3 regions of the Bacillus sp. YH3-2-B2 genome follow, and region 2 is predicted to be linked to each of the others. Evidence: riboswitches for the same ligand, from Rfam matches in the RefSeq annotation. Region 2 holds a riboswitch; each other region holds the start of a gene.

Region 1 (12,434 bases), on a different contig from region 2:
GAATATAGTCCATGACACTTCTTATTAGAACTTCACTTTCAAAATTGAATATCTCATTTATTTCTGACTGTTCTTCATCTGTCAGGTGATGGTATTGAAGTTGTTTAGCATTTACTTCAGCAGCTGCATCAATCCTAACTTAGTTGTTCTGGCTGTACAATTTCATATTCACCTTCTGCATACTCTTGCTCCGCATAATGGCCTCCCCATTGACAGAGCTCCTGCAAGATAGGTTTAAGAGATTCTCCAAGTTCAGTGGATGAATATTCAACCTTCGGCGGTACTTGATTATACATCTTTCTGCTCACAAGTCCACTGGCTTCAAGCTCTCTAAGTGTTTGAATCAGCATTTTCTGAGTTATATTTGGGATAATGCGTTTTAATTCACTCGTTCTCTTTGGTCCATTCATTAAAAAGTATAATACAAGACCTTTCCATTTTCCGCCAATAACTTCCTTTGTCACTTCAAACCCACAGCTAAATTTTTTCATGTCTAAAGCTCTCCATTCCACATTTATTACTTTTTAGTTACTATATCACAAAAAAGTGGGTACTTCCGATAATGTGCTTACTGAAGGATACTATATCTTGTAAGTTGTTCTTCAAGTACTTAAAGGTACTAGACATAAAATAAAATTAATTCTAAAGGAGTGTTAAGTATGGGTAAATTTGAAGGTAAAATAGCGCTTGTAACGGGTGGAACAAGTGGGATTGGTCTTGCTGCAGCACAAAAATTTGTAAACGAAGGTGCATATGTTTATATCACGGGACGTAGACAAAACGAACTTGATAAAGCTGTTAACCAAATTGGCAAGAACGTAACCGGTGTTCAAGGTGATATTTCTAAGCTTGAAGACTTAGACAAACTATATGACATGATAAAGCAGGAAAAAGGTAAGTTGGACATTCTTTTTGCTAATGCGGGCACCGGCAGCTTCCTTCCATTAGGTGAAATTACTGAAGAGCAGGTTGATAGAACGTTCGGCATTAACGTTAAAGGAACCATCTTTACTGTTCAAAAAGCGTTATCACTATTCCCGGACAAAGTAGGTTCTATTATTGTAACGGGCTCTACTGCTGGATCAATTGGCAACCCAGCGTTTAGTGTATATGGAGCATCTAAAGCAGGATTAAGAGCACTAGTTCGCAACTGGATTCTTGACCTAAAAGATACTGAAATCCGTGTAAATGTGGTTAGTCCAGGAGCTATTCTTACACCTGCCTACGATGAGCTTTTTGGTGATGCACTTGAAGAAGTAATGGAAAATAGCAGAAATACTGTTCCAGCTGGAAAAGTTGGGACACCTGAAGAAGTAGCAAACGCTGTATCTTTCCTTGCTTCAGACGAAAGCAGTTACTTGACGGGTGTTGAATTGTTCGTAGATGGCGGGCTAGCACAGGTATAATTTCACTGCGCAGAGATTACAAATCGTCCCCAAAAAAGGTTAATGGGGATTTACTTGAAGAAGCCGTATAAAAAAGTCGTTTTCCTTAAAGGACAGGAAATTCGACTTTTTTATGTTTGAATTTGATTAACGTTGTAAATTCGCATTTTCCTGGGGCTGCCACTAAATGACCTGTAAAAAAGATTACTTTGTGAATAAATGTACTTAAAGTAACGGGAAGGAGAATGTCCAGTTGTTATTTGGAGTGAATTCGGTGGCTATAAAGAACTTAATTCTGCCTTATAAAGTTCTTTTATGAAAGACTTCATGAGATGAAAGAAAATCGGGAAGAAGATGAGGACTGGGACGATTAATAAAAGAAAGCTCTCTTTTAGAGAGCTTTTTTCAGGTTTTTAATTTTTTAACAGGCTTTATAATGAGCAAACAGGCATTACTCAAAATACTCGCCGCGCCTATCCAAAGCAGCCATTGTGTTGCGGTCAGCCATGAGGCAGTTAGGATAAAGAGTCCAATGGCAATTGATATATAATTGCCGGCTCGGTCCAGTTTACGGTTGCTATGAATTTTATATTTAGCATGAGAAATAAATTGATCAATTTTATCTTTCAGCTCATAGCATTTTTCCTTCATCTTATCCTCTGTTTCTTTTACTTTTCGATAAAGCATATTATTCATCGTCTGCACTCCCATATCTCCGTTTTGAAAATTCAGCCATGATTTTTTCTTCATAGTCATCTGAGATGAATCGTGCCTGGCCTTCAACTTTCAAATGTGCTTTTTCTTCAAAACCATCCTGTTCTTCACCATCAAAACGATAAAGTTTTTGCAATAGCCTCCAGAATGTTTCAACTTCTTCAGTTGTGAACTCATGAAACATATCCGCTAAAAAATAGGTGGATCTTTCTGAACAGGAAATTAACGCTTTTTTTCCTTCAGGGGTAATCTCAATATTGATTGCACGTTTATCCAGTTTGCTTGGCACCGTGTGAACATATCCTTTTTTCGCGAGGCTTGAAATTAATTTGTTAGCGGTTTGTTTTGTTGTGCCCAGCTTTTTAGCGATATTCATAAGTGTGGTATCTTCCGTCGGTAAATGGGCAATAGCAATAAGAGTCATGTGCTGTCGGGAAGTCAACATTTCTAAGTATTCGTCCCCCCGAGTCTGCACCTTATTGACAACCGAAAATAATGATGCGTAACTTTGTTGCATAAAATGCAGTTCCTTCATTAGTAATTTAATATCCATAAATTATCTCCCAACTAAATTGTCACCATGTTGACAATTACAATATACATCACAAAGGGAAATAAGTCAACATGGTGACTAATAGGGACGGGTACGGCTGTTTTCAAAAATGTCACAGGCAGTCGGAGTGTTTACAAAAGGGGAAATAAGTATAATAAATGCGAAAAGGGCATTAATCCAAAGTGAGAAGGTGTTTGACATGCAGAAAGTGAACTGGTCAGAACGGTATGAATGGTTCAATAAACAAGATGAAAAAGACGGGCGTTTAATGGCGCTCCTTCGTCATGAGCTTACATATGAGGAAGTCATACGGTTATATAAGAAAGGGTTTTATTTGAAATCTAAAGAAGGGGATGTTTCGTTACGTAAGAACGATATCTGTCGTATGTTTGGGGTTGAAGAGAGGCAGGGCGGCAAATCTTAAATGAACGGGAAGAGAAAAAACTCTTCCCGCTTTTCATAGCAGCTGTTATTCTTTTTCCAGCATGGAAGTCAGCCATTCTCTTAATGCCGTCTTCTGCACATACCGCTTTCCGTTTCTCGTGATATGCGGAATGTCAGAGGTGTCAGGCACGATTTGTTTCGCTTCTTCCTTGGTTACTCCTAAATAATAACCAATATAATAGTGTAAATCTTTTTCTTTAATGAGAATGTGGTCAGTGTGTTCATGAGGATCAGGTGATTTAAAGTTTTTCAATCCGTCTCCTATGAAATATCCGGCTAAAGCGATTCCGATGCCGGTAATGATATCCATACAGCAAACCTCCAATAAACGTAATCATTTTTTATACGGTGAAGCCGGCCGAAGGATTCAGCCTTCAGCAAAACCGCCGGGCGTTTATTGCGGACGGTTTTGATTGCTGAGCTTTTCCACCTGCACCTTTCCGGAGAAGAAAACAGCGCCTCCGCCCATATCCGCCAGCCGATCGGGCGTGAGCGAATTGACGAGCTGTTTTTTATCATCCATATCGGCCCAAAGACCTTGGCTCACCGCAACGCCGGGAAGCACCTGTTCGCCGACCGAAACTGTCAATTCGCACTCTCCGCGGTGATTCCAAACTCTAACGGTTTCCCCGTCTTCTATGTTCCGGAGTACAGCATCCTCTGTATGAATAAAAAGCTTTGGCGCTTTTTCTAATTTTACGTGTTTTTTATTATTTGAAAATGTTGAATTTAAAAAATTATGATTCGGTCCCGGGACAAATAAAAGCGGAAAATCGTCATCGCTCTCAAGAGGGATGTGTGTCGGCAGCGCCGGATAACCGTCCTGTTTCATCTTTTCCGAATATAATTCAATTCTTCCGCTAGGTGTCTTGAGCTTTCCCGGAAAAAGCGGTTTTTTCCGTTTGGCTTTCATGAAGGAATGGCGTGAGAGCGCTTCGTAATCAATATCCTCGATATACGGATTGTCGGGAAAGTCCAGCGCCTGTCTGATCAATTCTTCATCGGAATCCTGAAGCTCCTGCTCGGTAAATCCCATTGCTCCGGCAAGCAAACGGAACACTTCCGTATTCGATTTGCTGTCCCCGTAGGGTTCGATCACCGGTTTTTGCAGCTGAATAAAATGATGCCAGTAAGACGTGTAAAAATCCGTGTTTTCAAAAGCGGATGAAGCAGGGAGCACGATATCCGCATATTTGGCGGTTTCCGTTAAAAACAGATCGTGAACGACTGTAAATAAATCCTCCCGCAGCAGGCCTTTTCTGACTTTATTCGCTTCCGGCGCAACCACTGCGGGATTCGTACCGTAAATAAACAGGGAGCGCACGGGCGGTTTTGTTTCTAAAAGAACGCTTCCGAGCCTGTTCATATTAAATGATCGCGGCTTCCGGCCGTAAAGCAGATCAGGCCGCTGGAGCGCTTGTCTGTTATAGTTTAATACCGCGCTGTTGTGCTTGATTGCGCCTCCTCCGGTGTTGAGCCACTGTCCTGTAACAGCCGGAAGGCAGGCGACGGTGCGGACGATCATTCCGCCATTGTCATGGTGCTGAATGCCGTTTCCAATCCTGATAAGGGAAGGGGAGGTTTCCCCGTACATTCTCGCAAGGCGTCTGATATCGTCGGCTTTAATGCCTGTAATAGAAGAAACCGTTTCCGGATCATAGTGTTTAACATGCGCTTTTAATTCTTCACTGCCTTCGGTGTATTCTGTGAGAAATGCTTCATCGTGAAGGTTTTCGTCGAATAAGACATGCATGATACCGAGGGCGAGTGCGGCATCTGTGCCGGGACGAATGGGAATAAACCAATCGGCAAGCCGGCCGGTTTGGTTCTTATGTACATCGATAACGACAATTTTAGCCCCTTTTTTCCGGGCTTTTTGAGCAATCATGATTTGGTGCATATTCGTGCTGACGGCATTGATCCCCCAAAAAATAAAGAGCTTTGCATGTATGGTCTCCTCCGGATCAGTACCCGCTCCTTCACCCATTGTATAGTTATAGCCTTCAGATCCGGCTTTGCTGCAGATCGTCCGTTCGAGATGACTCGCTCCGAGACGATGGAAAAAACGGCGGTCCATTCCCTCTGCCGCCAGTTTTCCCATATTGCCGTAAAAGCTGTACGGAAGAATGCTTTCCGCTCCTTCTTCGGCAATAAGCTCTTTCCAGCGCGAACTGATCGTATTGATTGCTTCCTCCCAGGAAATAGGCGCAAACGCGGCTTCACCTTTTTTACCGATCCGTTTTACCGGAACGGTTACGCGCTTCTCATCATAAATACGCTCAGCCATGTGTCTGACTTTGTTGCAAATATTCCCTGATGTGACCGGGTGATCGGGGTCTCCCTGAATGTTAACGATTTTTCCGTCTTTTTTTGTCACAAGCAAGCCGCATTGATCGGGACAGTCTAGTGAGCACACCGACTTAAAGACCCCGTTCGGCTGTGTTGCAGCAGAATTCATAGCCCATTTCTCCTCTTTGTTTATATTGTAAGCATTATAACATTTCAAAATCGAACGTCAATTCAGAAAAAAGTGTTGACATTACGGAAAGACTTTTCTATGATGAGTTTATTCTTTTAAACAGCCTGACAATTTCATCATTTTATTTTCTATCCAGAGAGGTGGAGGGACTGGCCCTATGAAACCTCGGCAACATTTATTGTGCCAATTCCAGCAAGCGTATGCTTGAAAGATAGGAAAGAATGGTCTATACATATTTGTGCGCTTCAAGCGGATAAAGACGGTATATGAATCTCTTTCCTTCTTTGAGGAAAGAGATTTTTTTATGAAAAAATTTATGTGAAAAGGATGTTTTGCATCATGACGGTTTTAATTACCGCGCCATATCACGACGAGGGGCTGAAGGAGCTGACTGAGCTGTTCGGCCGGACTGTGCACCGGCCGTGGAAGAAGCACGGCCGGGCCTATCGGGAAGATGAATTAATCCGAATGATTCAAGAGACAAACGCGTCGGGGCTTATTACCGAACTTGATGAGGTGTCTGAGCGTGTTATTGACATATTGCCGGATTCCGCTTTTATCGGTGTCTGCAGAGGGATGCCGTCTAATGTGGATATTGCGGCGGCGACTAAAAGAAAAATCCCCGTTTTCTTTACACCGGCCCGCAATGCCCAGGCCGTTGCTGAAATGTTTATCGGAAATGTGATTTCATTTTTGCGTCATACGTATTCTTCCCATCAGTGGCTGAAGGACGGAAAGTGGAATGGTGATTATTTGCAGGCTTACGTCAAATTCAGAGGAAATGAGCTGACGGGGAAATCAGTCGGCCTTATCGGTTTCGGAGCTGTCGGACAGAGAATCGCCCGGCTATTGGCCGCTTTTGATTGCAAGGTGCTTTACTATGATCCATTTGTCCGTCATGAAAACCGGGAGTATGAAAAAACGACGATTGAACGGGTATTTTCTGAAAGTGATATTGTTTCCGTTCACTTGCCGCGCACAGAAGAAACCATCGGCCTTATCGGCGCCCGGCACTTTCAATTGATGAAACAGGAAGCTGTTTTTGTCAATACGTCAAGAGCGGCGGTTACAGACAGGGAAGAGCTGCTGCGGGTGCTGAAAGAACGGCGGATTAAGGGAGCGATCCTTGACGTGTTTTATCATGAACCGCCTGAATCTTCTGATTATAATTTGATCTCTTTGCCGAATGTGTTCGCGACTCCCCATTTAGCGGGCGCAACATTTGAAGTGGAAGATCATCATGTGAAGATTTTAAATGAAGCGCTTTTCAAATGGAAACAAGATCAAACCTGCACAATACGTGAACTTTATAACAAAAGAGAACTTGAAACGGAAGGAGGAGGCTGTAATGGCTGAACAAAAAGGCTACCTTGTATTTGACATCGGGACTGGGAATGCGCGAGTCGCGGTCGTTACTGCCGGCGGCGAAGTGACCGCGCTTGAAAGGGAAGACATCGAATATGTGACGGATCCGCTTTATCCGGACGGACGATATTTCTCACCGGAAGGGTTATGGACGCAAATCAGCGCTATGGCAAGAAAGGCTATTGCCAAGAGCCCTCATATTACATTAATCGGAATCACCTCAACAAGCCAGAGGCAGGGAATCGTTTTGATCAATAAAGATAAAAAGGCATTTCTCGGTCTGCCCAACATTGATAACAGAGGGCGTGAATGGGAAGGCGGGATTGAGGCAGAAGACGAAGTGCATCAGCAAACCGGACGTCTTCCGAGCGCTTTATTTTCCGCCATGAAACTTGTCGGATTAAAAGCCAGACAGCCGTCTTTATGGAAAGAAGTGAAGTGCATCACAAGCATCAGTGACTGGGTGACATTTGAGCTGAGCGGAATTTTAAGCTATGAACCGTCACAGGCTGCTGAAACACTGCTGTTTGACGTAAGGAAAAAGGCGTGGTCAGAGAAATTATGCAACATCTTCGGTGTGCCTTCTGCCATTCTTCCTTCACTCGTCCGATCTGGGACGGTTGTCGGAATGTTAACGTTTAAGAAAGCGGCGGTGCTCGGTCTTTCTGAAAGAGTGCCTGTGATTGCAGGCGGGGGAGACACACAGCTTGCCATCAAAAGTGCAGATGCAAAGCCGGGAGATATCGTCATCGTATCCGGCACAACGACGCCGATTACAAAGATAACAGCGGAGACCGGAACCGAAAGTTTAGAGAATGCATGGCTGAATTGCCATACAGAAGAAGGTCAATGGCTTCTTGAAACGAATCCGGGTGTAACAGGACTCAATTATCAAAAATTAAAATCCATTTTTTATCCGAATGAATCCTACAGCGTCATGGAACGGGAAATCGCAAGTCTGCCGAAACATGATCATGCCTGTATTTCTGCGTTAGGCTCCTATTTATCGCCTGAGAAAAACGCACTGGCAAAAGGCGGATTTATATTTGACGCTCCGCTGTCCCAAAACTTAAGCAGAGCCCATTTTGTTAAAGCCGCACTGCTGGAAATCGCTTTTTCAATCAAATGGAACTATGAGGCGTTAACAGAGGCGGCTTCCTTTGCACAAGATTATGTGAAGGTGTGCGGCGGCGGTTTCCAAAGTGATGCTTTGACGCAGTTTCTTGCTAACCTTCTTCAAAAGAAAATCTATAAGAGAGAGGGGTTCAGCCAGGCATCCGCAATGGGAGCGGTGATGATTTGCAACGAAGCTCTCGGTGTGAAAGCAGAGCTTTCGACCCGCACAAAGATAATTGAGCCGGAAGCGGATCAGACGGATCTCTTCCTATATGAAGAATGGAAACATGCGCAAAAATTATTTACTCATTTTCAGCCGGCGGTGAAAGCCTGACTTGGGGATGAGATGACAACATGAAAGATTGCTGAGGAGGAACAAAAATGCTTAATAAAATAGGAATTCCGAAACAGCTCGCCTGGGGATTTTTAGGGGTCGTGCTGTTTATGATGGGGGACGGCCTTGAACAAGGCTGGCTCAGCCCGTTTTTAGTTGAAAACGGCTTGACGGTACAGCAATCAGCATCCTTGTTTACGGTTTACGGTATTTCTCTTGCTGTGGCGTCGTGGTTTTCAGGGGTCTGCCTCGAAGCCTTCGGCGCAAAGCGGACGATGTTTATGGGGCTGTTGTTTTACGTCATCGGAACAGCCGCGTTTATCGCATACGGATTTGAGAATCTTAATTTGCCGGTGATGTATGTCACGTATTTTATTAAAGGGCTGGGTTACCCGCTGTTTGCCTATTCATTTTTGACATGGGTGATTTACCGGTCGCCGAAAAACAGGCTCAGTACGGCGGTCGGCTGGTTCTGGATTGCATATTGCTGCGGGATGTTTGTATTCGGTGCTTGGTATTCAAGCTGGGCCATCAAATCCTTCGGCTATTTGAATACGCTGTGGAGTTCAATTTTCTGGGTATGCCTCGGCGCGTTTTTTGCTTTGATTTTAAATAGGGACCGCTTTGAAAAGAAAAAGGCAGATAAGCGGGAAAAGGCGCAGGAATTAATGAAGGGAATCACCATCCTTGCTGAAAATCCGCGCGTGCTCTCTGGGGGGATCATTCGGATCATTAACAGCATCGGAACATACGGATTTCCGGTATTCCTCCCGATGCATATGGCGCAGCACGGCATTTCTACAAATGTATGGCTTCAAATTTGGGGAACGATCTTTCTCGGAAATATCGTTTTTAACTTAATATTCGGCGCAGTCGGCGATGCCTTCGGCTGGAAAAAGACCGTCATGTGGTTCGGAGGAGTGGGCTGCGGCATTTTTACTCTTTTATTATATTATGCTCCTGTTGTATCACATGGGAACTTGCTTTTGGTCAGCATAGTCGGTTTTATATGGGGAGGGCTCCTCGCCGGGTTCGTTCCGATCGGGGCTATCGTGCCGACGGCGGCCGGCAGCAATAAAGGTGCTGCCATGTCTGTGTTAAATCTGGCTGCGGGCCTGTCGGCATTTGTCGGCCCCGCGCTTGCCTGGGCGTTCATCGGGCTTGTCGGCGCACAAGGCGTTGTATGGATTTTCGCAGCGCTCTATTTCGTAAGTGCAATCTTGACAAATCAAATCAAAATACCTGAAGAGAAAACGGCAAAACACAATAAAGCATTGCCTGAATACGCTTCTTAACAGCAGCGCCCCGAAAATTCGGGGCGTTTTTTTACAGCTTCTGAAGAAACCCGGCAAACCGCTGAATTTGTTCACGTAACGATTGTTGGTTTTCGTGAAATTGTTTGAAACGATGTCCGTTTGCTCCGGACGGATGCGGGAAGCCTTCCAGAATGACCGCATGGCCCATTCTGCCGTTCTTCTTCAGCATGCGGCAGGCTGATTCTGCTGCTTTACCGAGAGGGACGAGCAGAATGTCCTTTTTCATCATTTCTATTTCATCCGGAAAACATGTCAGCGCATAACGGCTGAGAAGAGCTGACCTGCTGATGGGCGGCTGATGCCCCGTATAGTTTTTCTGTTTATAAAAAACAGGGTGTTTAATAACGGATGTCGTATGAAGCAGCTCCCGTTTTGAATCAAATAACCGGGATGAATCCTCAACGTGAAGCGCGGCCGGCAGACCGCATTCATTAAGCATTTCGATGATGTGCTGCCTCATGGAACCGGAAAGTCCGGCCGCTTTTTTTGTCTCATATGCTATCACCTCAAGAGATTCGCCGTTTTTTAAAAGCTGTGCCGCTGCTTTGTAAGCCCGCTGCATCTGAAAAAAACCGGGTGTAATTCCGGAGATGACAACCGCAGCATGTGGGTTGATATACTCATTATGAGGCGAATAATACATATCCAGATATCCGTCCTTGGCTAAATGGAACTCCGGAGTCAGCAAATCCGATTTTGTAAACCCTCCCGAAGATGATAATGCTTTAAGCTGCTGCAAAAAATGCGCAAGCCGCTCACGATCGCAAATCATGTTATGCCTCCTTGAATCCGCCAGTTTCTCTTAGTGTCATCAAAAACGTCGGATGACATGCAGGCTCATAAATCGCTTTTACCGGCGTTCCAGAGCATTTTCAGGACGTGAGGCGTTCCTTTAACTTCGGCTGCCGTCGTTTGCACGGCTGTTTTTTTAGTAAGAAAGTCTTCCTGCAGTTCTTTCTGCTTTTGTGATAACAAACGGGTTTCTGTTTTGATTTCTTCAACGGACGTCTGCATAGACGCTGTCGCGGCGTTAATCTTCTTTATATCAGGCGCTGTGTTTCTTTTAAAATGCACGGCGGATACGGCTGCATAAATTAATGTGGCAGCCGCAACGGCAGCACTGATATACAAAATGATGATCATCTGCTTTTCACTCCTTTTTTTCAGTTGATACCCTTTACGGATCGTGTTGAATCATTTTATTTGCTAATTGTTTTTTTTCTGCTTATAATGTGAAATCGTACATAAGGACATTCAGAAAGGGTGAAAGACATGGAAAGCCTACAAAACAAAACGGCTCTTATCACGGGTGCGGGCAGAGGAATCGGCCGCGCCGCCGCTCTCGCTTTAGCAAAAGAAGGAGTCAATATCGGTTTAATCGGCCGTACAGAAGCAAATGTCGAAAAGGTTGCGGAAGAAGTGAAAGCCCTTGGTGTAAAGGCATCATTCGCTGCTGCCGATGTGAAAAACCAAAAAGAGGTTGAACAAGCCGTCTCCTCTATTAAAGAAGAACTCGGTGAGGTTGACATCCTGATTAACAATGCCGGAATCAGCAAATTCGGCGGATTTTTGGATCTTACGCCTGAAGAGTGGGAAGACATCATTCAAGTTAATGTAATGGGTGTATACCACGTGACACGCGCCGTTCTTCCTGAAATGATTGAGAGAAAATCAGGAGATATCATTAATATTTCTTCTACGGCGGGCCAAAGAGGCGCCGCGGCGACAAGTGCGTACAGCGCTTCTAAATTTGCCGTTCTCGGTCTGACCGAATCTCTCATGCAGGAAGTCAGAAAACACAATATCCGTGTCAGCGCAATGACTCCGAGCACGGTTGCAAGCGACATGTCTATTGAATTAAATCTGACAGACGGCAATCCGGAAAAAGTCATGCAGCCTGAGGATCTTGCAGAATATATGGTTGCTCAATTGAAATTACATCCGCGCATTTTCATCAAAACGGCCGGTTTGTGGTCAACTAATCCTTAAACAAAAGGGGACCTGTCTTCGTGACGGGTCTTTTTTTGTTTTCGCAACCCGAATAAATAGGCATAAAGATCCGTTTTTGCAGAAAAAAGAGTGAAAAAGAAACCGATATAAGCTATAATTAAACTAAATAAACTATGTACCAAATGTTCACTAAGATTATTTTTCCCGCCTCCAAAAAACAAATCAATACAAACCAAACTGTCCGAACAATAAAAGGGAAAACGGGATATAAAGAGAATATTTAGTACATGGAATAATTTGTTAGAAGGAAGGGTGTGCACATATTGAAAGAAGAAAAAAGAAGTTCAACCGGTTTTTTAGTGAAACAAAGAGCCTTTTTAAAGCTTTACATGATTACAATGACAGAGCAGGAACGGCTTTACGGGCTGAAGCTTCTCGAGGTGCTGCGTTCGGAATTTAAACCCATCGGTTTTAAGCCGAATCATACCGAGGTGTACCGTTCACTTCACGAACTTTTGGATGACGGGATTTTAAAGCAAGTAAAAGTGAAAAAGGAGGGAGCCAAACTCCAGGAAGTCGTTCTCTATCAATTTAAAGACTATGAAGCAGCGAAGCTTTACAAAAAACAGCTGAAGACAGAGCTTGACCGCTGCAAAAAGCTGATAGAAAAAGCCATTTCAGATAATTTTTAAATCCGGCCGGAACGCATCCGGCCTCCCGGGCTCTAAAGGTTTGTTCTGTGATTCATTATACATAATAACAGGCTCGGAACAATACA
Region 2 (12,434 bases):
CGGTTCCTGCAGTTCTAAAAAACAGATTTCCTGAATGGGAGCGTCAGCGTGCGGCATACACCCTTTTAAAAACACCGCCGACTCTGTCTGCGCTTTTTTCAGCCTGCTACCGTGCCCGATATATAAAATCGCCTGCTTCATTTACAACGCCTCGCTCAAATCCGGATTTTTCTGTTCAGATGCATACCAGTCCAGTTTGCAGTGATAATTGACGACATCACCGATAACAATTAAGCTCGGGTTTTTGATTTCTTCTTTTATCACTGTATCTGAAAGCGTGCCGACGGTGCAGACGACTGTTTTTTGCCTGTCCGTCGTTCCCCAATGAATAAAGGCTGCCGGAGTGCCGCCGTCTCTGCCGTTTTCCAGCAGCATTCTTTCAATCTGCCGGATATTTTTAATTCCCATATAAATCACCAGCGTATCAATGCCCGTCGCCAGCGCTTTCCATTTTTCTTCAAAGTCGTCTTCTTGTTTATAATGCCCCGTAACGAATGCAACATTGGAGCTCGCCTCTCTGTGCGTCACCGGAATGCCGGCATAAGCAGCAGCCGCGATTCCTGATGTAATGCCGGGAACGATCTCAAACGGAATGGCGTTTTGTGCGAGAGCCTCCGCTTCTTCGCCTCCGCGGCCGAAAACAAACGGGTCGCCCCCCTTGAGCCTTACAACAGTTTTCCCCTTTTTCGCATACTTCACAAGGAAACGGTTGATCGTATCCTGTTTCATAATGTGAAAATCCGGGAGCTTGCCGCAGTAAATCAGATCCGCTTCTTCTCCGGCGTACTGTAAAATCTCTTTGCTTACCAATCTGTCATATAATATAACGTCCGCTTTCTGTATGGCTTTCATTGCCTTCACCGTTAATAAGTCCGGATCTCCCGGACCGGCTCCAACGATAAATACTTTCCCCATAACATGTCTCCCCGATCCGTTTTGAAATCTTCCCAGAACAGCCGCGAGGCCGCACTTCAGCTATTTTACCATATCCCGCCATTGCGGGGGATATCCGGCTGATTGCGCGGCCTTTTTGGACCTATTATGCTAAGCTGTTTTTCACAAAGTCAACCAGTCTTCCGGTGCATTCTTCACGTTCAAATTTGCCTGAATCAAGTACGAGCTCAGGCGCTTTCGGCTCTTCATACGGTGAGTCGATCCCCGTAAAGAACGGAATTTCACCATTTCTTGCTTTTTTATATAAACCTTTCGGATCGCGCTTTTCACATATATCGAGGTCGCATTTCACGTAGATTTCATTAAATTCGCCCTCTGCCACAAGCTCTCTCACCTGATCTCTGTCCTCACGGAACGGAGAAATAAAAGCCGTGATGACGATGGTTCCCTGCTGAACGAAAAGCTTCGCCACTTCCCCGATGCGGCGTATATTTTCCTTGCGGTCATCATCGGAAAAACCTAAGTCCTTGTTTAAGCCGTGGCGGATGTTATCACCATCAAGCACAATGACTTGATAGCCCTGTTCAAACAACTCGCGCGCTGCGGCGTTTGCAATTGTGGATTTCCCTGAACCGCTTAAGCCCGTCAACCAGAGGATAGAGCTTTTATGCTTGTTTTTCTGCTGGTATTCTTCTTTCGTTATTGAGGCTTCATGCCATACGATATCACGATTTGTCACTCTATTTTCCTCCTTAAGAAACGCCTGCTTCTTCTTTCGTTTTCAGCCCTTTAATCAACACCTCGACAACTTCAGGACGGCTGAATTCCGCCGGCGGCATGACGCCGCTTCGCAGCATTTCTCTGACCTTTGTTCCTGACAGAATGACGTGGTCTTCTCTGTCATGAGGGCATGTTTTGGCCGTTCCCATGTTGCCGCATTTCTGGCAGAAGAAGCTGTGCTCGAATTTCATCGGTGTAATCCCGAGTTCATCCGCTGTAAATTGATCAAACAGCTCTTGCGCTTCATATGTGCCGTAGTAATCACCGACGCCGGCATGATCGCGGCCGACAATAAAATGCGTGCAGCCGTAGTTTTTGCGGACAAGCGCGTGGAAAATGGCTTCTCTCGGCCCCGCATACCGCATAGCCGCCAAAAACACGCCGAGGAAAACGCGGTCTTTCGGATAATAATGATCGAGAAGCACTTGGTAGCTTTCCATTCTGACATCCGCCGGAATGTCATCTGATTTTGTTTCACCGACGAGCGGGTTCAAAAACAGGCAGTCAACCGTCTCAAGCGCGGTTTTTTGGATATATTCGTGGGCGCGGTGGACCGGATTTCTCGTTTGGAAACCGACGATGGTTTTCCAGCCCTTTTCTTCGAAGCTTCGTCTTGTATCGGCAGGTTCAAATGTAAACTCAGGAAACTGCTTTGACGCTTTTTTAATTAATGTGATCGGCCCGCCGACATACGTATCGCCGCGTGAAAATAATTTTTTCACGCCCGGATGCGCGGCATCATTGGTTTTATATACGTGAACGGCTTCTTTTTGTTTATCCGGCGTATAAATATCTTCGATGTCGACGACACCGTATGTTTCTCCGCCGTAAGTCAGTTTCACCGTGTCGCCGACGGCAAGCTCAGCCGCTTTTTCTGAATCGACCGGAAGCGTGATCGGCAGGGACCAGACAACCCCTGATGCCAGACGCATATTTTCAACGACTGACACGTAATCTTTTTCTGTGAAAAATCCTTCAATCGGGCTGTACCCCCCGATTCCGATCAGCTCTAAATCAGCGAACGAAATCAAATCAAGCTCAATTTCTTTGTGGACGGGTGTAAGATCATACTGCTCATTCACCCGATTAATTAATGTTCCTCCGTGCGGTGCTAAACTCATAATACATGATTCCTCCCAGTTAACAGATAAATAAACTCAGATTAATAGTTAAATGCCCCCGCCTTGTTCATGGACAGAGCGTTTCTCTTTTCGGATGGCTTTCATCAGACTGGCGGCTCCGCCAGCTGCCAAAAGCACGCTGGCCATCATAAAGATGGAATAGTAATCTCCTTTTAACAGCAGGGAGACAAGCAGATACGAAATCGACAGTGACAAAAACGGCGAAACGACCCAAACTTTGAGCATCGTTTTCACGACTTCTTTATGAAAAACGTTCGGCCCGTTTTTGGCCATTCCGATACCGATAATTGATGATGATGTGACTTGCGCCAATGGGACCGGCAGACCGAAGACGGAACTGATAATGACAAGCCCCGCGCCGGTTCCTGAAAGCAGTATGCCTTCTCCGGCTGAAAATCTCGTAATCTTTTTCCCGTTGGTTTCAAGCACTTTACGTCCTAAAAGCAGAGCGCCGAGAGCGACAAAGATGCCTCCGTACAGCGTTCCTTTTGACACGCTGAGTACGCCCGCAGCCACCAAAGGGCCCACCGCATTTGCGACATTGTTCATTCCGGCTGAAAAAGCTTCCCAAAACCCCGCAAAAAGCAGCACAATCCCTAAAATCTTCTGTTTCCGTTTCGAAATGACTCGAATATTCAGAGAACTGAATACCTTCGATACGAGAAAGGTGAAACAGAACGCGACGAACGGTACGAGCACCCAAAAAATCACGATGACCAAAAGATGCTGTAAAAACAATACTTTGTACGCGACGCCGACACCGACAATCGCCCCGACAGTGACCTCACTCGTCGACAGCGGAATGCCGAGCACATTCGCCGTGAATAACGATAGCGCCGCCGCTCCGATTATAATGCAGACAATGGTGAGCGTAATGGTTTTTTCGGGAATGATTCCGCCGCTGATCGTCTTAACGACTTCACCGCCGCCGATAACCGCCCCTGACAGGACTCCGGCCGCGCAGATGATCAGCGCATACGTTTTCTTTTTAACGGCGCCGGACCCGTAAGCGACTCCCATTGATGCCGCGGCTCCGCTGGCTCCGATATTCATGGCAAAAAACAGGCAGAATAAAATAGCGGCTAATTCCATCGGGCAGCTCCTTTATTCATGCAGTCCGCATTCTGTTTTCGCCATGCCGTTCCATCTGCCGCTCCGCAAATCTTCCGCGGTAAACGCAGGTGAAGTGCACGGTTCACAGCCGATGCTCGGATACCCCTGATCATGGAGGATATTGTAATCCAGCTCATGCTTGGAAGTATATCTCCAGATGTCTTTCCATGTCCAATGGATCAGCGGGCATACTTTAATCGATTGAAACTTGTCGTCTTTATTCAGGAAATTCGTATTCGCCCGGCTCGGCCCTTGATCTCGGCGAAGGCCGGACAGCCATGCCGGATGCCCTGCGAGTGCTTCTCTTAACGGCAGAATTTTTCTGATGTAGCAGCACTGGTTCGGTTCTCTTTCCCACAGTTTATCTCCGTGAGCCTCGGCCTGTTCCTCGAGAGTAAGGCTGGGCTTTTTCAGGATAATGTTCAGCCCCGGGTAACGTTCTTTCACTTTTTCGATCGTTTCATATGTTTCTTTAAAGTGAAGACCCGTATCGAGAAACACGATTTCCGCGTCTTTCTTTACTTTAGAAATTAAATCGATCAGGACGATGCCCTCAATCCCGAAGCTGCACGCGTAAACAAGCTGGTCTCCGTAGTGGCCGTATGCCCATTTTAAAACGGACAGCGCGCCTTTATAGGAATCGTCTTCCGGAAATGTAATCGCCGGCTCTTCCCATGTGTCATACGTTAGCATTTTTTCTTTCCTCCTCCCGGAGACAATCAAACAGCTGTTGTTCTCTGCCGGTTGTCTTATCCCTCAATCTTTTTTTATATAAAAAACTTTCAATCCAGCGGAATGAAAGACAGTGACCCGGTATAGCCCTTATCTTCAAAATGCTGTGCATTTTTCTGGATGCGGCACCTTGCAATACACGCAGGTTGCCGGGCGTCATCGGTCCAGTCCCTCAGCCGCTCTTGATAAGCTTTTTAGATTTGTACTAAATTTTAGCACAATTCTAACAGAAGTCAACCCGAGTTTTTTGATAGGAATAATAAAACAGGCCCTGAGGCCTGTTTTTATTGTCATTATTTTTTAAACCAATCTTTTGACTCGGGATTCAGTTTCCATGATTTCAGTTTTTCAATGTCAGCTGAATGAATCGTTCCGTTTTCAAGCGCGACTTCAATCAGCGTGTCATAATCGGTTAACGAGTAATAAGGAAGACCCGCTTTTTTAAAGGCTTCTTTTGCTTTCGGCAGTCCGTATGTAAAAATGGAAATGACGCCGAGGACTTCCGCGCCCTCTCTTTGAAGGGCCGCCGCAGCTTCAAGCACGCTGCCTCCGGTAGAAATCAAGTCTTCAATCACGACTGTTTTTTGTCCTTTCTTAATGGCGCCTTCTATTTGATTTCCTTTGCCGTGCGCTTTCGGTTTGCTTCTGACGTAGCACATCGGCGCGCCTGTACGGTCTGCGAGAAGCGCAGCATGCGGAATGCCCGCCGTTGCAGTGCCCGCGATCATCTCCGCCTCGGGGAAATGCTCCTTCAGCAGTTTGCCGAGCCCGTCCGCCACATCATTTCTCACTTTTGGATACGACAATGTCAGACGGTTGTCACAATAGATCGGTGATAAAATGCCGCTCGCCCACGTAAACGGCTCATTCGGACGTAAAAAGACAGCTTCAATGTGTAATAGATGTTTTGCGATAGCCTGTTTCATCGGCGAACGCCCTCCCATTCCAGTTTAATTGCTTCATATGCTTTAACGGGGTTTTCCGCTTTTGTAATTGAGCGGCCCACGACGATGGCTGACGAACCGTTTTCTTTCGCAAATGACGGAGTCGCCGTCCGGACTTGATCGTCAGCTGCGTCACTGGCCGTGCGGATGCCCGGCGTGACTGTCAGAAATGAAGGCCGGACCGCTTCATAAATGGCTTTTGTTTCATGGACCGAACATACCACTCCGTCCAGCCCGCACTCTTCCGCCATTTTGCCGTAGTGCACAACCGTTTCTAACAGCGGCTTTTGCAGCAGAAGCTCTTCCTTCGCCACCTGCTCTGAAGTGCTGGTCAGCTGAGTCACCGCGATTAAAGACGGGCGTTTTCTGCCTGCCGGCGTGCCTTCTTCAAGCCCCTCTAGGGCCGCGCGCATCATGCGTGCGCCCCCTGCCGCATGCACATTGACGAGATCAACGCCGAGACCGGCAAGCCGCCTCATCGCTTTATTGACCGTAGTCGGGATATCATGAAGCTTTAAATCTAAAAATATATCACAGTTCCGTTCTTTTAATTGGTGAATGATGGCGGGGCCTTCCTGATAAAAAAGTTCCATCCCCGTTTTGACAAAAAGCCTTTCCTTTTCAAACAAGTCTAAAAACGTTAAAGTCTCTTCCCCTGATGCAAAATCAAGCGCGATGATGGGCAGGTTGTTTTTCATGTTTCCAGCTCCTTCCGATGCATTCACTTACAGATTGAAAGCCGTGTTGGCGCAGCACACGGGGGAGCTGTTCTATGATTTCCGGGCAGACGAACGGATTGACGAAGTTCGCCGTGCCGACGGCAACCGCACTCGCTCCCGCAAGAAGAAATTCTAATGCATCCTCTGCAGTCTGAACGCCGCCCATCCCGATAATCGGAATTTGAACGGCCTGGCTGACTTCGTATACCATCCGGATGGCGACCGGTTTGATCGCCGGGCCTGACAGTCCGCCCGTTTTATTTGCTAAAATCGGCCGTCCGGTCTTGAGATCGAGCCTCATCCCGATGAGTGTATTAATCATCGTCAGACCGTCAGCACCGGCCGCTTCAATCGCTTTGGCAATTTCGGTTATGTTTGCGACATTAGGCGAAAGCTTCACATACACAGGCACTGCGGAAACTTCTTTCACCGCTTTTGTCAGTTCGGCCGCCATGACGGGATCAGTACCAAAAGCAATCCCCCCCGTTTTGACATTCGGACATGAAATGTTAAGCTCAAGCGCATGCACATTCGGCGCTTGGCTGATGTGCTCGGCCACTTCTTTATAGTCGTCCACCTGAGAACCGGCGACATTTGCGATAATCGGCGTGTCAAATTGTTCGAGCCAAGGCAGCTCATGATTGAGCACATGCTCAAGGCCGGGATTTTGCAGTCCGATGGCATTCAGCATTCCCGCGCTTGTCTCCGCCACTCTCGGTGTCGGATTTCCGAAGCGGGCTTCGTTCGTCGTTGCTTTAATCATAATGCCTCCGAGGCATGATAAATCGTAAAATCCGGCATATTCTTTCCCGAAACCGAAACATCCGGAAGCGGGGATGATCGGGTTTTTCAATTGGAGACCCGGCAGATTCACCTCTAACATTACAGCGCCACCTCCTCAGCTTTAAATACCGGCCCGTCCAGGCAGACCTTTACATAGGATGTATCGCTTTCACCCGTGCGGCACACGCAGGCGAAGCAGGCCCCGATGCCGCAGCCCATCCGCTCTTCCATCGAAAGGTAAACCTCTTTATGGCCGTACTGCTGCTTCAGAGCTTTCAGCATCGGTGTCGGTCCGCAGCTTAGCAGGACATCGAATTCGAGCTGCTTTTCACGGATGATATCGGTGACAAACCCTTTCTCTCCATATGTTCCGTCAGCCGTCGCCACATAAGTGTCTCCGTACGCACGGCATTCCTGTTCGTAAAAAACATCCTTTGCTGATTGAAATCCAAGCACATGAATGACGTTTACGCCTTTTTCCGTCAGGCGCTTTGACAGTTCCTGCAAAGGCGGAACCCCCACTCCGCCTCCGACTAACAGCGCGGTTTTGCCGGGTTCAATCCGCCGGACGGGAAATCCGTTGCCGAGAGGGCCGAGAACGTCTATCCTGCCGCCCGCTTTTTTCCCGGACAAAAGACGCGTTCCCTCACCGTCAGCTCTGTAGATAACGGATACTTCATCCGCGGCGAAATTGACGTCCGCAATGCTGAGCGGTCTTCTTAATAGCGGCGTGACCGCGTCACTCACCTTCAGATGAAGAAATTGACCCGGCTCGGTAAGGTGCCGGACAAGCTCTCCTTTCAGCACCATCTTATAAATCCGGTCGGCAATTTCTAAGTTGGATTGAACAGTCAAATGCGCTTTTTTCATATCGTGACTGCCGCCTTTTGATTGGTTTCGGATGCAGGCATATGATCCGCCCGGAATGTCATGCTTTCCAATACCCGCAAAATGGCTTCGGCCGTATCTAAAGATGTCAGGCAGGCGACTCCGTTCTCAACGGATTCGCGGCGGATTCTGAAGCCGTCTCTGGCCGGCTGTTTGCCCTTTGTCAGCGTATTGATGACAAATTGCGCTTCGCCGTTTCTGATCACATCGAGCAGATTTTTCCCTTCTTCGCCGATTTTCCCGACGACTTGAGCCGGAATCTGAGCGTCTTTCAAATAAGCCGCCGTTCCTTCCGTCGCCAAGATTTTATAGCCGATGGCGTGGAACCGCTTGGCGATCAGCAGTCCTTCTTCTTTATCTTTATCAGCAACGGTCAACAGCACTGAGCCGTAGTTCGGGATTTGAATGCCAGAGGCAATCAGCGCTTTATAGAGCGCTTTTTCCAAGGTTGAATCTTTGCCCATGACCTCTCCCGTCGACTTCATTTCAGGGCCTAACGTAATATCCACTCTTCTCAGCTTCGCGAATGAGAAGACAGGCGCTTTCACGAATACCCCCTGCTGTTCAGGCTGCAGCCCCTCTTGATAGCCGAAATCAGCAAGCTTTTGGCCGAGAATGACCTTTGTCGCCAGATTCGCCATCGGAATCTTAGTGATTTTGCTTAAGAACGGCACGGTTCTGCTTGACCGCGGATTTACCTCAAGCACATACACCTCACCTTGCGACAGTACGAACTGGATGTTCAGCAATCCGATGATGTTAAGGCCTTTTGCCAAGGCTACAGTGTATTGTTCGATTTTTTTCTTAATGTCTCCGCTTAAAGACTGAGGCGGATAGACGGCGATTGAATCCCCTGAATGGACGCCGGCCCGCTCGATATGCTCCATAATTCCCGGAATAACGACTGTTTCGCCGTCAGATACGGCATCGACTTCGATTTCTTTCCCCGTCAGATAACGGTCGATTAACACCGGATGCTGCGGGTTGATTTTGACCGCATTTTTCATATAGTGAAGCAGCTCTTCTTCGTGATAGACGATTTCCATCGCCCGGCCGCCGAGCACATACGAAGGGCGGACAAGTACCGGATAGCCGATGGATGCAGCGATTTTGACCGCTTCGTTCACCGACACGGCGGTTTTTCCGAGCGGCTGCGGCACATTCAGCGCCTCAAGCGCCTGCTCGAACTTATCCCGGTCTTCCGCACGGTCTAAATCTTCAAGTGATGTACCGAGAATTTTGACGCCGCGGGCGCTCAATTCTTCCGCAAGGTTGATCGCCGTCTGGCCGCCGAATTGGACAACAACGCCTTCCGGCTGTTCCAAATCGATGATGTGCATGACATCTTCTACCGTCAGCGGTTCAAAATACAGTTTGTCTGATATGCTGAAATCAGTGGACACCGTCTCAGGGTTGTTGTTGATAATAATCGCTTCATAGCCTGCCTGCTTGATGGCCCAGACAGAATGAACGGTCGCATAGTCAAATTCGACGCCCTGTCCGATGCGGATCGGGCCGGAGCCGAGGACGACGACGCTTTTTCTTGATGTTACCTCAGACTCATTTTCTTCCTCATATGTGCTGTAAAAATACGGGGTTTCTGATTCGAATTCCGCCGCGCATGTATCCACCATTTTATATACAGGCTTGATGGCTGCTTCTTTTCGCATTTGATACAGCTCTTGTTCCGGCATATTCCATTCCCGGCTGATATATTTGTCGGAGAAACCGAGTTCCTTCGCTGTCTGCAGGACGGCGAGGCTGCCTTTTTCCGCTTTCAGCTCGGTTTCAAAAGCGACCAGCTTACAGAGCTTGTGCAAAAAGAATACGTCAATTGCGGAAAACTCATGAAGCTGCTCCACTGTGTAGCCTCTTCTGAACGCTTCTGCGAGATAAAACAGCCGTTCATCTCCGGCCTTTCTGATCCGTTTTTCCAAAAGCCCGTCAGAAATCTCTTCCGCATCCTTCAGTTCCAGGTGATAGACATCGGCTTCCAGTGAGCGGACCGCCTTTAACAGCGATTCTTCAAGGGTGCGTCCGATGGCCATGACCTCTCCGGTGGCTTTCATTTGCGTCCCGAGCCTGCGGTTTGCCGACTCAAATTTGTCGAACGGCCAGCGCGGGATTTTAGAAACGACATAGTCAAGCGCGGGCTCAAAAGCCGCATATGTTTTTCCCGTTACGGGATTCATCATTTCATCAAGAGAAAGCCCGACTGCGATTTTCGCCGCAAGCTTTGCGATCGGGTAACCCGTCGCTTTTGAAGCGAGGGCAGATGAGCGGCTCACCCGCGGATTCACTTCGATAATGTAGTATTGGAAGCTGTCGGGATCGAGCGCGAGCTGAACATTACAGCCGCCTTCAATGCCGAGCGCGCGGATCAGCTTTAATGAAACATTGCGCAAAAGCTGATATTCCCGGTCGCTCAAAGTCTGGCTCGGGGCAACGACGATGCTGTCGCCCGTATGGATGCCGACCGGATCGATATTTTCCATATTGCAGACGACGATCGCGTGATCTCTGCTGTCTCTCATGACTTCATATTCGATCTCTTTGTAACCGGCGATGCTTTTTTCCAGAAGGCACTGATGGACGGGGCTGAGCTTTAATCCGTTTTCGACGATCTCTTTCAGTTCCGCTTCATTCGAGCAGATGCCGCCGCCCGTTCCGCCTAATGTGTAAGCGGGGCGCACGATAACCGGAAACCCGATCCGGCCGACAAATTCCTCAGCTTCCTGTAAAGTGCGGATGATCTCACTTTCCGGCACCGGTTCATTCAGCTCATTCATCAGCGTACGGAATAAGTCGCGGTCTTCCGCCTGCTGGATGGCAGACAGCTTTGTGCCGAGCACTTCCACTCCGCATTCCTCAAGAACCCCGAGTTCAGACAGCTCGACGGCAAGATTCAGTCCGGTCTGTCCTCCCAGAGTCGGCAGGATGGCGTCCGGCCGTTCTTTTCTGATAATACGCGTGAGAAACTCCGGCGTCAGCGGTTCTATGTATACCCGATCAGCCATTTCCGTATCCGTCATAATCGTTGCCGGATTCGAGTTGACGAGAATGACTTCATAGCCTTCTTCCTTTAAAGCGAGACACGCCTGTGTGCCCGCATAATCAAATTCCGCCGCCTGTCCGATAATAATCGGGCCTGATCCGATCACTAAAATCTTTTTAATATCTACGCGTTTTGGCATACCGCTTCCCCTTCTTTCTCAGTTGTTTCGATCAAGTCAATGAATCTGTCAAATAAGTGATTGGCGTCTTCCGGCCCCGGTGAAGCTTCAGGGTGGTACTGAACCGTAAATGCCGGCAATGTTTTATGCTTGAGTCCTTCGATCGTTTGATCATTGATCGCAATGTGCGTCACTTCAAGCTCTGTTTCATCTATTGAAGAAACTGTATATCCGTGGTTTTGGGCTGTTAAAGCGACTTTCCCTGTCGCAAGCTCTTTAACCGGATGATTGGAACCCCTGTGTCCAAATTTCATTTTTTCCGTCTCCGCTCCCGATGCCAGCGCAAATAATTGGTGGCCGAGGCAGATTCCGAATAACGGCACCTTCCCGAGTATGCCTTTTATCATTTCAATGGCTTCCGGCACATCTTTCGGATCTCCGGGTCCGTTAGAAAGCATGATGCCGTCCGGCTTGAGCTGAAGCACTTCTTCCGCCGTTACATTGTACGGTACAACGATGACATCGCATTTTCTTTTGTTTAACTCTCTTAAAATGCCGTGCTTCATACCGAAATCGACGAGCACGATGCGTTTGCCGCGGCCCGGACTCGGATATGCCGTTTTCGCCGATACTTGAGCGACTTGATTTCTCGGCAGTTCCGTTTCTTTCAGCCTTGCAAGAACCTCTCCGACATTCTCCTCACTTGAAGCAAACGTTCCTTTTAATGCGCCGGCCGTGCGGATCATTCTGGTGAGTTTTCGCGTGTCGATCCCTTGTAAGCCGGGGATATTTTTCATTTTCAGATACTCGTCAAGCGTGTAAGCCGAACGCCAGTTGGAAGGCAGCTCGCACAGTTCTTTTACGATCAGCCCTTTTACAAAAGGAGTGATGGATTCAAAGTCATCTCTGTTAATTCCGTAGTTGCCGATCAGCGGATACGTCAGCGTCACGATCTGCCCGCAGTAAGACGGGTCTGATAAAATTTCCTGATAACCGGTCATTCCCGTGTTGAATACGACTTCACCCGCAGTATGCTCCAGGCTCCCGAATGCTTCACCCTCAAATACCGCTCCATTTTCCAGCACTAGTCTTCTTTTCATTTGACGAGTCTCCCTTCTTCGTATGCAAGTTTACCGGCAGCCATCGTTGCAACAGGCCAGCCGAAGCACTTCATCTTGTTGAATGGCGTATTTTTTCCTTTAGATAAAAATGTATCTTTGTCAATGGCCGCTTCTTTTTCCAGATCAATCAGGGTGATGTCAGCCG
Region 3 (6,481 bases), on a different contig from region 2:
ATTCTAAAGGAACATCTTATGATTCAGATATTGATGCTTCTTCAAGCTATGCAACAGAAACAAAAGTAGACAACAGTAAAATTTTAAGTGACTTGAACCCGAACATTAAAGTGACTGACGTAAAAGCTTTTGAAGTTGATAAAGACGCATACTCTAAAGGCACTTGGAAATTAAAGTTCAGCAACGATGTTGAAGTGAAAATTAAATAATCATCATAACAAAAGAGACCTTCATCATTTGAAGGTCTCTTTCTTTTTACGCCTTTTGGTACCCGTTCACATTGGAGGACTGCCACTTCCAAGAGTCGGCGCACATTTCTTCAAGCCCGCGCTTTGCTTCCCAGCCTAATTCAGCCTTCGCTTTTGCCGGGTCTGCGAAGCATGCGGCGATGTCTCCCGGGCGCCGGTCTGCAAAACGGTACGGCACTTCTTTTCCCGATACTTTTTCAAACGCCTTGACCATCTCCAGAACGCTGTAGCCTCTTCCCGTGCCGAGATTATAGGCGTCGGCGCCCGTTGTGTTCAGCACCTTTTCGAGCGCTCTGACATGGCCCTCGGCAAGGTCAACGACATGGATGTAATCCCGCACGCCGGTGCCATCCTTTGTCGGATAATCATTGCCGAACACCTGCAATCGCTCAAGCTTGCCGACAGCGACTTGTGCGACGTACGGCATTAAATTATTCGGGATGCCGTTCGGGTCTTCTCCGATCCGGCCGCTCGGGTGCGCGCCGAACGGATTAAAGTAGCGGAGCAGCGCAATGCTCCATTCAGAGTCCGCATTATGCAGATCGCGTAAAATCTGTTCCAGCATCAGCTTTGTCTGCCCGTAAGGATTGGTGGCGCTTAAAGGAAAATCCTCAGTGATCGGCGTTGTTTCCGGAACGCCGTAAACCGTCGCTGAAGAACTGAAGACGATTTTTTTCACACCGTGTGCCTGCATGGCTTCACATAAAATAAACGTTCCCGTCAGATTATTATGATAATAACGGAGCGGAACAGCCACAGACTCACCGACGGCTTTTAATCCCGCAAAATGAATGACGGCTTCAATCTCATTTTCAGCAAACACCCGGTGAACGGCGTCACGGTCAAGGAGATCCGCTTCATAAAACACAAGCCCTTTTCCGGTAATGTCTTTCACACGCTCCAATGCTTCCGGTGAACTGTTTGACAGATTATCCAGAACCACGATGTCATAGCCGCCGTTTAACAGCTCGACACATGTGTGGCTGCCGATATAACCCGCTCCGCCTGTCACTAAAATCGCCATGAAGAAAGCCTCCCCTATTGAATGAATTGACCATATTATATCGGTTTTTTCTTCCTCAATCATCCATTTCCAAAAAGTTTAATCGTTTAGTCATCGTTTCTTCATAATTTATTTTCATTCGCGTAAAAAACAGAGCCCTCGATTCAAACGGGTTGTGAAATAGAAATCCCTCCCCCGCGCATGGTAAGATAAGACAAAGGAGATGACGGTATGAAAAATGAAATCATTGAACGCTTTACCTCTTACGTAAAAGTCGATACACAGTCTGACGAAAACAATGAAAACTGCCCTTCAACCCCCGGCCAGCTGACATTGGCCAACATGCTGGCAGATGAATTAAAGTCGATCGGCATGACAGAAATTACAGTCGATGACAACGGGTACGTCATGGCGACTCTGCCGGCGAATACGGATAAAGACGTGCCGACTGTCGGTTTTCTGGCTCACGTGGACACCGCGACCGATTTTACCGGAAAAAATGTGAATCCTCAGATTATTGAAAGCTACGACGGGCATGATATCGTTCTGAATGACAAACTCAATGTCGTCCTGTCGCCTGAGCAATTCCCGGAACTTTCCCGCTATAAAGGCCAGACGCTGATTACAACAGACGGCACGACGCTGCTCGGAGCCGACAACAAAGCGGGCATTGCCGAGATCATGACGGCAATGGCGTACTTGATCAAACATCCGGACATCAAGCACGGAACGATCCGAGTCGCGTTCACGCCTGATGAAGAAATCGGCAGAGGCCCTCACAAATTCGATGTCGGCCGCTTCAACGCCGCGTTCGCCTACACGATAGACGGAGGCCCCCTCGGCGAACTGCAATATGAAAGCTTTAACGCAGCCGCCGCAAAGCTTACTTGTTACGGAAAAAGCGTCCACCCGGGAACGGCGAAAAACAAAATGGTCAACGCTTCAAAAATCGCGATGGAATTTCATCACGCGCTGCCGAAAGAAGAAGCGCCGGAATATACGGAAGGGTATGAAGGCTTCTATCATTTACTTTCCATGGACGGAGACGTTTCTGAAGCCGCCCTGTCGTACATCATCAGAGACTTTGACAGAGACCGCTTTGCAGAACGAAAAGAATATATGCAGAAAACCGCCGATGCGCTAGCGGCCAAATACGGCAAGGAAAGCATCAAGCTTGAACTGCGTGATCAATATTACAACATGAGAGAAAAAATCGAACCGGTCAAAGAGATAGTCGATGTCGCGTATCAAGCCATGAAAAACCTCGACATCGAACCGATTATCGAACCGATCCGGGGCGGAACCGACGGCTCACAGCTCTCTTACATGGGACTGCCGACACCGAACATTTTCACGGGCGGCCAAAACTTCCACGGAAAATATGAATACATTTCCGTCGATCATATGGAAAAGGCGGTAAACGTCATTGTTGAAATCGCCAGGCTCTTTGAAGAGCGCGCTTAAAACCAAAGCCCCCTGCTTTGGTTTTTTTCTTTCACATGAAACCTTTCCTTCTTTCTTTCCGTATATAAGGTATGAAATGGAAAGAAGGAGTGAAGACTATGGCAAGAGGGACTGTAGCGAAAGAATTGAAAAAAACCTTAAAAGACCCGCGTGTTCTGGAGACGAAATCAAATCCTTTTAAAAAACTGCGGAAAATGTTCAAACGATTTTTTTAAGATAACATCTCGTTTTCGTTAAAAAAATAAAGAAAGCGCTGTCAACTCGCAGTCATCTGTTAGAAGCAGTTATTTTGCATATCATACGGTTTTTTAGGGTACTGAATAACACAAGGCAAACGAAAACACTGAAGTAGTTAATTAGACACTTACAAAAAATAGTGAAAAAGTTATATAAACGATCATCATTCATCATCCGATACAATCTATAGAACCACAACAAGAGAAAAATTTCTTCAACCCATAGTCATTTTTACGGAAAATGACGTTATTTTTTAAAAAAGTGACAATTGTTTGAATACTTTTCGTTTGTTTTTTCGTACAATAATAATACCAAAACTTTTTTTGGGAGGTATGTAAAATGATGCTACTTATTTTCGCTGCTTTGACAGGGTATCTTGTTTTCTCTTTCAGTAAGGACAACCGCCGGAAAACGCCAAAGACAAGCCCGCTGGTGACAGCTGCCGACACGAATAACATCATTGATTTAAATGCGATCCGTCAAAAACGCCGGATGCCGCTATCATAAAAACGACAGCTGCCGCAAAATCGGCAGCCTTTTTTTATGCACCCGGCCGATATGAAACCTTCCGCCTCCTTTTTTCGTACAACATAAAAAAGGAGTTTTTTTATGTACCATTTTTACATCAAAGAGCGAATGTTTACGATTAAGAATCGTTTTCAAGTGTTTCTTGAAAGCGGAAAAGAAGTCTACAATGTTGAAGGAAAGCTGTTTTCATTCGGTGATGAACTGAAGCTGACTGATTTGGACGGCCGCACGCTCGCCAGCGTCAATCAGAAACTGATGTCGCTCGTTCCCCGTTACGAGATTTCCGTCAGCGGCAAACCCGTCTGCCAAGTCATCAAGAAAGTCACGTTTTTCAAACCGAAATTTGAAATTTCCGGACTCGGCTGGGATCTTACCGGCGATGTGTGGGGCCGGAATTTTCAAGTGACAGACGGAAAATCAAACCGGATGACCGTCACCAAATCATGGATGAGCTGGGGCGATTCCTATCATTTGCAGATTGAAAAGGAAGAGGATATTGCTCTTTGTCTTGCGATCGCCATCGTGATAGATATGATTCTATTTGAGGGTGACAAATAAAAATATTTATCGAAATATATTGACAATATAAGATAATATACTAAGATTAAGAGTATTACAGTTTATTCTGAAAAATAGCATATTTCCTTATCAAGAGAGGTGGAGGGACTGGCCCTATGATACCCGGCAACCGCTGTTCAGCAGAATGGTGCTAAATCCTGAAGATAAGGTTGAGATTTGCGGACGCAAGCTCTTCCCTATCCGAGGGAAGAGTTTTTTTATATTTCATCAGGAAAGAAGGAATCATTCATGTCACAGCAAAACACAGAACAACCATTGCATACTCTTCTAAGAAAAAACCCGCCGTTTCGCGCGGATCAGGTCGGAAGCCTGCTGCGGCCGGCGGCTGTGAAGCAAGCCCGCCTGCAAAGAGCGGCAGGTGAGATTTCAGCAGAACAGCTGCGCGAAATCGAAAACAGAGAAATCATCCGCAGCGTGGAAAAGCAGAAAGAAACCGGCCTCAATGTCGTGACTGACGGCGAATTCCGCCGTGCCTGGTGGCATTTTGATTTTCTCGAAAATTTAGACGGGGTTGAGGCATTTACGCCTGAAAGCGGCATTCAGTTTCACAACGTACAGACGAAAGCGCGCGGCATTAAAGTAACGGGAGATATTGATTTTTCTCAGCATCCGATGCTCGAAGATTATAAATTCCTGCACAGCATTGCTGGCGATGCTGTTCCGAAAATGACCATCCCAAGTCCGAATATGCTGTTTTTCCGCGGAAAATTGGAAAAAGCGGCCTACCAGAATGATTACAAACAATTTCAGCACGATGTGTCAAAAGCGTATAAAAAAGCGATTCAGGCTTTCTATGACGCCGGGTGCCGCTACCTTCAGCTTGATGACACCGCATGGGCCGTTTTCTTATCTGAAGCGGGGCTTCGTCAGATTGAAGATTTCGGCACAACGCCGGATGAGCTGCGCAAGCTGTTTGCCGCTTCCATTAATGACGCGATCAAGGACCGCCCTGACGATCTGAAGGTTACGATGCATATCTGCCGCGGCAACTTCCAATCCACATGGACGGCTGAAGGCGGCTATGATGCAGCGGCTGAAACGATTTTTGACGGGCTTGACCTTGACGGATTGTTCCTGGAATATGATGATTCCCGCTCCGGCGGCTTTGAACCGCTCCGCTATGTCAAACGCTCTGATCTTCAGCTTGTGCTTGGATTGATTACATCAAAACATGGCGAACTTGAAGACAAGGACGCGATTAAACGCCGGATTGAAGAAGCTTCACAATATGTCAGCCTGGATCAGCTTTGCCTCAGCCCGCAATGCGGATTCGCCTCCACGGAGGAAGGAAACCTGATCACAGAAGAACAGCAATGGGCGAAACTGCGTCATGTCGTCAGCATTGCCGGTGAAGTCTGGAAATAAAAAAAGACACGCGATCAGCGTGTCTTTTCTGTTTACAGAGGACCGGTTCCGATTAAAATATCGATATCTATCGTAATATCCGCCGCTTTTCGGCTGATAAACCGCCGGATGCTTTCATCAGTACATTTCCATGTTAAGGGCGTCATTTTCACAAGCCGCTCGAGGTCAGGCTGCGATAAGGTCTTCGTGTAACACAGCCGTTTGCGCTCAAAGGTTTGAAAGCCCGCTTGGAATCGTCCGGCCGCAGAATCGGCGGTGTCATTCCGCCGAGGACTGTCTCCGAAGAAGAATTCCCTTACTTCCTTCAAATAATCACGCCGCGGCACCGCTTTAATGACTGTGCCGCCCTTTCGTAAAAGCCTGCTGCATTCCTTGTAATTCCAAGGTGATAAAACAGACATCACGACATCAAAACAGCTGTCGGCAAACGGCGCATCCGCCACATCAGCGACGGCAAAAACCAAATGATCCCCGAAGGCCTTTGCGGCATGCAGCACACCTTCTTTCGAGAGATCAATGCCGATTCCCGTCACGGAAAAAGCGGGCTGAAGCCATTTGCATACGGCGGCTAAATGAGTACCTTCTCCGCATCCCGCATCCAATATCGCCGCCGTAGTTTGCGGAGATTGAATGCGGCTGATGATGGCGGCGATCTCCTTTTGAACCGGGACAAAAAATTCCCGGCTGTCAAAAAGAGCGCGTCTCGCTTCGAACAGCCGCCTGTCATAGCGGGTTTTGACCGATTTATTGAGGAAATTCACATATCCTTGCTTTGATATATCAAATGTATGCCCGTGTCCGCACATTAAGCTTTTGTATTGTGAAACCGCCATGGCCGAACTGCATAGCGGACACCTGAATACGGACTGGCATGATTGCAGTAATTCCGCGCGTTTTCTTTTTATAGACGTCAATAAAAACACCTCATTCATTCGTTATTCCGATGAAATGAAAAAGGCACAGACAAATAAACCTCGCAAAATTGGAAGTTTCAACCTATTTATCTATACCTCTCATTATCTGTAACGAATGAACTGAATGATCACGAAAATGACCC

The links. Region 2 has a riboswitch for S-adenosylmethionine ahead of ACWJJX_RS03415 (phosphoadenylyl-sulfate reductase). Riboswitches for the same ligand answer to the same signal wherever they lie in the genome.
Region 1: it holds a riboswitch for S-adenosylmethionine, as region 2 does, so the genes downstream of both, ACWJJX_RS10180 (2-hydroxyacid dehydrogenase) here and ACWJJX_RS03415 (phosphoadenylyl-sulfate reductase) in region 2, are expected to answer to the same signal.
Region 3: it holds a riboswitch for S-adenosylmethionine, as region 2 does, so the genes downstream of both, ACWJJX_RS06005 (5-methyltetrahydropteroyltriglutamate--homocysteine S-methyltransferase) here and ACWJJX_RS03415 (phosphoadenylyl-sulfate reductase) in region 2, are expected to answer to the same signal.

Annotation. Positions count from the first base shown of each region.
Region 1 covers NZ_JBSJQE010000003.1:26,020-38,453, reverse strand. Annotated here, with positions in the region: gene ACWJJX_RS10215 (winged helix-turn-helix transcriptional regulator) at 135-491, opposite strand; gene ACWJJX_RS10210 (SDR family NAD(P)-dependent oxidoreductase) at 660-1,406, shown strand; gene ACWJJX_RS10205 (hypothetical protein) at 1,791-2,081, opposite strand; gene ACWJJX_RS10200 (MarR family winged helix-turn-helix transcriptional regulator) at 2,074-2,652, opposite strand; gene ACWJJX_RS10195 (hypothetical protein) at 2,852-3,076, shown strand; gene ACWJJX_RS10190 (hypothetical protein) at 3,122-3,406, opposite strand; gene ACWJJX_RS10185 (molybdopterin oxidoreductase family protein) at 3,491-5,554, opposite strand; SAM riboswitch class I at 5,701-5,793, shown strand; gene ACWJJX_RS10180 (2-hydroxyacid dehydrogenase) at 5,915-6,931, shown strand; gene ACWJJX_RS10175 (FGGY-family carbohydrate kinase) at 6,924-8,390, shown strand; gene ACWJJX_RS10170 (RbtT/DalT/CsbX family MFS transporter) at 8,438-9,685, shown strand; gene ACWJJX_RS10165 (hypothetical protein) at 9,717-10,478, opposite strand; gene ACWJJX_RS10160 (DUF948 domain-containing protein) at 10,544-10,849, opposite strand; gene ACWJJX_RS10155 (3-ketoacyl-ACP reductase) at 10,979-11,695, shown strand; gene rtp (replication termination protein) at 11,980-12,348, shown strand.
Region 2 covers NZ_JBSJQE010000001.1:672,616-685,049, reverse strand. Annotated here, with positions in the region: gene ACWJJX_RS03440 (sirohydrochlorin chelatase) at 1-141, opposite strand, end outside; gene cobA (uroporphyrinogen-III C-methyltransferase) at 142-915, opposite strand; gene cysC (adenylyl-sulfate kinase) at 1,040-1,633, opposite strand; gene sat (sulfate adenylyltransferase) at 1,647-2,795, opposite strand; gene ACWJJX_RS03420 (inorganic phosphate transporter) at 2,844-3,908, opposite strand; gene ACWJJX_RS03415 (phosphoadenylyl-sulfate reductase) at 3,921-4,622, opposite strand; SAM riboswitch class I at 4,749-4,853, opposite strand; gene pyrE (orotate phosphoribosyltransferase) at 4,955-5,587, opposite strand; gene pyrF (orotidine-5'-phosphate decarboxylase) at 5,584-6,303, opposite strand; gene ACWJJX_RS03400 (dihydroorotate dehydrogenase) at 6,272-7,207, opposite strand; gene ACWJJX_RS03395 (dihydroorotate dehydrogenase electron transfer subunit) at 7,207-7,977, opposite strand; gene carB (carbamoyl-phosphate synthase (glutamine-hydrolyzing) large subunit) at 7,974-11,189, opposite strand; gene ACWJJX_RS03385 (carbamoyl phosphate synthase small subunit) at 11,174-12,268, opposite strand; gene ACWJJX_RS03380 (dihydroorotase) at 12,265-12,434, opposite strand, start outside.
Region 3 covers NZ_JBSJQE010000002.1:217,120-223,600, reverse strand. Annotated here, with positions in the region: gene ACWJJX_RS06030 (DUF4352 domain-containing protein) at 1-209, shown strand, start outside; gene galE (UDP-glucose 4-epimerase GalE) at 256-1,272, opposite strand; gene pepT (peptidase T) at 1,483-2,715, shown strand; gene ACWJJX_RS06015 (hypothetical protein) at 3,292-3,459, shown strand; gene ACWJJX_RS06010 (LURP-one-related/scramblase family protein) at 3,562-4,038, shown strand; SAM riboswitch class I at 4,123-4,209, shown strand; gene ACWJJX_RS06005 (5-methyltetrahydropteroyltriglutamate--homocysteine S-methyltransferase) at 4,288-5,424, shown strand; gene ACWJJX_RS06000 (methyltransferase domain-containing protein) at 5,457-6,338, opposite strand.